2 regions of the Escherichia fergusonii ATCC 35469 genome follow, and region 2 is predicted to be linked to the other one. Evidence: predicted binding sites of a transcription regulator. Region 2 holds the regulator's gene; the other holds the start of a gene.
The links. Region 2 encodes CRP, which controls carbon source genes, mostly activating them, when cyclic AMP is high. Its sites were predicted from a motif close to ATGTGANNNNNNTCACAT; they were not measured.

Region 1: the regulator CRP is predicted to act here: its motif matches at 2,163-2,180, upstream of EFER_RS04220 (YfcZ/YiiS family protein).

Annotation. Positions count from the first base shown of each region.
Region 1 covers NC_011740.1:836,015-839,168, reverse strand. The annotation lists gene fadJ (fatty acid oxidation complex subunit alpha FadJ) at 1-125, opposite strand, end outside; gene fadI (acetyl-CoA C-acyltransferase FadI) at 125-1,435, opposite strand; gene EFER_RS04220 (YfcZ/YiiS family protein) at 1,774-2,058, opposite strand; gene fadL (long-chain fatty acid transporter FadL) at 2,431-3,154, shown strand, end outside.
Region 2 covers NC_011740.1:3,386,243-3,389,396, reverse strand. The annotation lists gene EFER_RS16735 (YccS/YhfK family putative transporter) at 1-1,607, opposite strand, end outside; gene crp (cAMP-activated global transcriptional regulator CRP) at 1,658-2,290, opposite strand; gene EFER_RS16725 (OsmC family protein) at 2,595-2,999, shown strand; gene EFER_RS16720 (phosphoribulokinase) at 3,054-3,154, opposite strand, start outside.

The sequences.
Region 1 (3,154 bases), 2.0 Mb from region 2:
ATGGCGCGGACCTGAGCGGCAAACTCAGCCTTGAGGGTGTTCATCTTTTCGCCGGGAACGTCAATAGTTACCACAGCAATGTGGTCCAGGCGTACATTAAGAGTAAATGCTGATGTCATGTCCATTATTCCGCCTCCAGAACCATTGCTGCACCTAAACCACCAGCAGCACAGGCTGTCACCAACCCGAAACCGCCGCCTCGACGACGAAGTTCATGGAGCGTTTGGGTAATCATTCGTGCGCCGGTAGCGGCAAAAGGATGACCATAAGCGATGGAGCCCCCCAGCACATTAAATTTACTGTCATCGACCTCTCCTGTCGCATGAGCGCGCCCCAACACATCGCGGGCGAAACGTTCACTACCGAGCAACTGAACATTGGCCAACGTCTGCGCTGCAAAGGCTTCATGCATATCAATCAGTGTAAGATCTGCCAGTGTCAGTCCTGCACGATCCAGTGCCAGTGGTGTCGACCATGCCGGGCCGAGCAACATGTCCTGCCAGACATCAATGGCTGTAAAAGCATAGCTGCGTAAATATCCCAACGGTGTTAGTCCAAGTTCTTTTGCCCGGCTTTCTGTCATCATAATGACTGCAGCTGCGCCATCCGTCAGTGGCGTACTGTTCGCTGCGGTTACCGTGCCATGCTTACGGTCAAATGCCGGGCGCAAGCGGGCATAATCGGCAAGTGTGGAATTACCACGAATATTGTTATCTTCACTCAATGGCGCTTTATAAGGCGGAACATAAGCTGTCATCACCTCATTCGTCAGTTTGCCTTCGCTCCACGCTTGAGCTGCTCGTTGATGCGAACGATGTGCCAATGCATCCTGCTGTTCACGGGTAATGCCATAAGTTTTTGCCATTTGCTCAGCGGTATCGCCCATACGTAAGCCAGTGGAGTATTCGGCAACCGCAGGCGGTACAGGCAATAAGTCGTGAAGACGCAGACGAGAAAATAATTTCAGCCGCTGGCCCAGCGTTCTGGCTTTATTAACATCAACTAATACCCGCGCCAGCTTCTTGCTGACGCCAATAGGCAATACTGAAGAAGAGTCAGCTCCTCCGGCGATACCTGCACGTATGGTTCCTGCCATCAGGCTTTCAGCAACATTTGCCACCGCCTGGAAGCTGGTCGCGCAAGCGCGGCTGACGCTGTATGCATCGGTATGAACACTCATCCCTGTGCCCAACACAATTTCACGTGCGATGTTGGGGGCTTCCGGCATTTGTACCACCTGACCAAACACCAGTTGTTCAATCGCAGCAGGAGGAATTTCACTACGAGCAAGTAGTTCACTTACCACCATTTTTCCCAGATCAACAGCGGGAATGCCATGAAAAGCTGTCGCCTGACGCGCGAATGGCGTACGTAATCCACTAACAATGGCGATACGATCGCCCTGGCGGGTGACCAGCGGTAAAACCTGCCCCATAACAATCCCCTGTAAAAATTATAATTAAGTGGTCGGACCTGATCATAGTCTTAACTAATTTTTTACATTTAGCCAAGCGAAGATAAATGAAATTGAGAGCCAGGACACAGAGGAAGAAGACATGAGCTAAACAGGAAGTCGACATACGAGTGAATTCCCTGGAGCATACAGAAGTAAGTGACTGGGGTAAGCGACAAATCCGCATGGATTGCCCTGTAAGGAGTGAGGCCCATAAAGGGGCCGAATAACCCGCAGACGCAGCACATGCAAATTGAAGTATGGACACAAAAGAAAACGCCTCTACCGCAGTAAACGGCAGAGGCGTTAACAGGAAGGGATTAACGTAACCCTAACTGGAAGATCAGCATTTCAGCTTCGCAGGCGAAGACAAAATCGACGTCCAGACGAACGCCATCAGACTCTTCAGTGAAGGTTGGAACAATTTTGCACGGATCAGATTCAACACTACGTGCTTTCTCGCTCAGCGACGCCAGCATTTCTTCTGCTTCTTCACGGGTAGAGAACACACGGCTGTATGACGCGGTGCAATCGGAGTTGTCCATGATGGTGCCAACATCCATACAGCAGCAAACCGGGGTTTCATCAGCACTGCATTTACTCATTGTAGATTTCCTCTGTATTTGCACCCAGGGTGCCAGATAAATGTTCGGAATATTTTACTCCGCTGAAAAACGGTGCTCCAGTCGAGAATTATGTAAAATCGGATAAGTGACCGAAATCACAATTAAAAATGATCTAAAACAAATTTCATTCAACAGGGTGAGTGCGCAACCCCACATTTTTGCCAGCTGGATCTCGTTTCTTAGATCACTTTTGAAAAATCTCATAAACATACTTGCAACATTCCAGCTGGTCCGACCTATACTCTCGCCACTGGTCTGATTTCTAAGTCGTACCTCAGACCCTACACTTCGCGCTCCTGTTACGGCACGTAACATAGTTTGTATAAAAATAAATTTTTTGAGGTTATGGTCATGAGCCAGAAAACCCTGTTTACAAAGTCTGCTCTCGCAGTCGCAGTGGCACTTATCTCCACCCAGGCCTGGTCAGCAGGCTTTCAGTTAAACGAATTTTCTTCCTCTGGCCTTGGTCGGGCCTATTCGGGTGAAGGCGCTATCGCCGATGACGCAGGAAACGTCAGTCGTAACCCGGCATTAATTACCATGTTTGATCGTCCGACATTTTCAGCCGGTGCGGTTTATATTGATCCCGATGTAGATATTACCGGACGTTCTGATTTAACCGGCCAGAGTGCAAACGCCAAAAATATCGCCCCAACTGCGTGGGTTCCTAACCTGCACTTTGTCGCGCCGATTAACGATCAGTTTGGTTGGGGGGCTTCAATAACGTCCAACTACGGTCTGGCTACGGAATTTACCGACAGCTATTCCGCAGGTATTTACGGTGGTAAAACTGATCTGCAAACCATTAACTTTAACCTCAGTGGTGCTTACCGTCTGAATAACAACTGGAGCTTTGGTCTTGGTTTTGATGCTGTTTATGCCAAAGCAAAAATTGAGCGCTACGCCGGTTCGCTGGGACCATTGTTGTCTCAACAGTTGATTGCCGCGGGGGTGCCCGCTTCGTTAACCAATGGTATTAATACCCCGGATTCTCAAATTGCTCATCTGAAAGGTGACGAATGGGGCTTTGGCTGGAACGCCGGTATTCTTTATGAACTGGATAAAGATAATCGTT
Region 2 (3,154 bases):
GGATCCTCGCTCAGAATCAAACGAATCGCTTCCTGATAGGCTTCTAAAGCGTCATGGGCGTTCTTACGCAATAACCCGCTCTGCCACTGCGGCCACAGCCAGACGGTACCGCCGAAAGCAATTAAACAACCAATAATGGTATCGATAAGACGCGGAAGGATGTACTGCTCACCGTTCAACCACAATAGTTGCAGGGTATACACTGCGGTAATGGTAAAGCCGACCGTCGCCCAGCCGTAGTTTTTGCGCAATATCAGGTAGCTGGCGAGGGTGGTAATCAGCATCAACGTCAGGGTGTAACCTTCGGGAATTTTAAAGTGCAGCGCCACGCCCGCAATGATTAACCCGACCACGGTTCCCACGGAGCGATTCACAATCCTCAGACGGGTTGCGCCATAGCCATTTTGCGTCACCAGCAATACCGTCATCAGGATCCAGTACGACTTCGGCAGATGCAGTGCGGTGCCCATCAGGCTGGCAACGCTTAACATCACACTGAGTCGTCCGGCATTGCGTAGCGCCGGAGACTTTAGTGACAGATAACTTTTCAGTGCCGGCAGTAACGGCATTCGCCGCTGTTTATCGGCCAGTAAATCACGGGCATAGAGCGGTTTTTGGGTGCGTAGTACACGAGCGATGCGGCTGAAGTGCCAATAGCAGAATTGCCCAACAGGATTATCCGGATGCTGGCGGGCGATTTTTTCCAGTGCGCCAATTTGTTTTTCCATCGTAAAGCGCGTCGGCAGGCGATGGTAAAGAATGTCATCAGCCAGCACGCGCAGGCGAGTGGCGACAGTTTGCGCATTCCAGCGGATAACTTCTTCCGCATGGCTACGCTCGACCAGCTTTTGCACCTCTTCCGGCTGATGCAAGCTGACCGAAATATGTTCCTGTAAATCCAGCGCCTCCTGGAAAATACGCAGCATCCGCTTGTAGTCAGTATTATTTTGCGCGGAAAGCATATGCATTTGCTGATAGCACTGAGTAATTAAATCGACCGCTTTTTGCTGGCGCACCAGCAGTGGTGGCAATGCTTTTTCAGGATCGGTGTGCTGGGTAAGCAGGCTGTATTTGGCTTCGCAGTAATCCGCCAGTTCACGGTACAGCAGACTTAGTGACTCGCGTAGCGGTTGTTCGCGCCAGATCCAGAACCAAAACCAGTTAAACAATCCGTACCAGAGAGTGCCCAGCGCATAGATGAGCAACGGTTCCCAGACTGGCATGTATCCCGCCAGACTGAGGGTAAAAATGGCGGCGAGCAGCGATGCGGGAAGCAATTTTGCGTGCAATGGCCCCAGCTCAGCAGTGACACCAAGCACCAGCGTTAATCCGGTCAGCAAAAAGGGCAGGGGAACATCTTTTGCCAGTAACAGCTGTGTCAGCAAGCTACAGGTGGCAAACAGTGACGCACCAATGATTAAGCGTTTGAAAAAACGTTTATGAGGCGTATCAAGGCCCGCAATATTGCAACAGGCAGGAACGAGGGAGAAGAGCAGACCGAATCGTAATTCGCCAAGCATTAACCCAACGGCCACGGGCAAACATAGCACTAGCGTTTGTCGTAGTGCATAGTTGATATCGGGGTGATAAATCAGTCTGCGCCACATCGGGGGAAACAAAATGGCGCGCTACTCAGTAACGCGCCACTCCGACGGGATTAACGAGTGCCGTAAACGACGATGGTTTTACCGTGTGCGGAGATCAGGTTCTGATCTTCCAGCATCTTCAGAATGCGTCCCACGGTTTCACGAGAACAGCCGACAATCTGACCGATTTCCTGACGGGTAATTTTGATTTGCATACCGTCCGGGTGAGTCATGGCATCCGGTTGTTTTGCCAGGTTCAGCAGAGTCTGTGCAATGCGGCCCGTCACGTCGAGGAACGCCAGGTTGCCCACTTTCTCTGAAGTGACTTGCAAACGACGCGCCATCTGTGCAGACAGACGCATCAGAATGTCCGGGTTTACCTGAATCAATTGGCGAAATTTTTTGTACGAAATTTCAGCCACTTCACAGGCGGTTTTCGCACGTACCCATGCGCTACGTTCCTGGCCCTCTTCAAACAGGCCCAGTTCGCCAATAAAATCACCCTGATTCAGATAGGAGAGGATCATTTCTTTACCCTCTTCATCTTTGATCAGCACTGCCACAGAGCCTTTAACGATGTAGTACAGCGTTTCCGCTTTTTCACCCTGGTGAATAAGCGTGCTCTTGGATGGGTACTTATGAATGTGGCAATGAGACAAGAACCATTCGAGAGTCGGGTCTGTTTGCGGTTTGCCAAGCACCATGCGCGGTTATCCTCTGTTATAAGCTTTCTCCAGAGCCAGAAAACGCCGCTGTCTCTGGATTGCCGAAATGTGCTTCCCGCTATCTGGGAAGAGGCTGTCAAATACGTACTGCATCTGTTATGTGAAGTCCGTTACACACATGCAGTACATCAATGTATTACTGTAGCATCTTGACTGTTTTAGCATAGCTTTCGCCGTGTGTCTCCTGGTGTCTCGCTTCAGCTTGACTCAGGTCGCCTTCTGTTGCGCGATTTGGTCAGTACGCGTACGCTGTGAATAAATTTGATGCAGTGGAGTGGCAAAAATGCAAGCGCGAGTGAAGTGGGTCGAAGGGTTAACTTTTTTGGGCGAATCCGCATCTGGTCACCAGATTTTAATGGACGGCAACTCTGGCGATAAAGCGCCAAGTCCGATGGAAATGGTGTTGATGGCGGCGGGTGGTTGTAGCGCCATTGATGTGGTTTCTATCCTGCAAAAGGGGCGTCAGGATGTTGTCGATTGTGAAGTAAAATTGACCTCTGAACGCCGCGAAGAGGCACCACGCCTGTTTACGCACATTAATCTGCATTTTATCGTCACCGGTCGCGACCTGAAAGACGCAGCAGTTGCGCGTGCGGTAGATCTCTCTGCCGAGAAATATTGTTCAGTGGCGTTGATGCTGGAAAAAGCGGTGAATATTACTCACTCGTATGAAGTGGTTGCCGCGTGATTTAATGTCAGGAGTACGATGCCGGATAATTGTTTATCCGGCATATTAGCAGAGTTACTCGATTTTCTTTCCTTCCATCAATCGTTGCACCAGTGGCAGCATAATTAACTCCATTGCCAGACCCATTTTACCGCCCGGCACCACTAATGTATTGA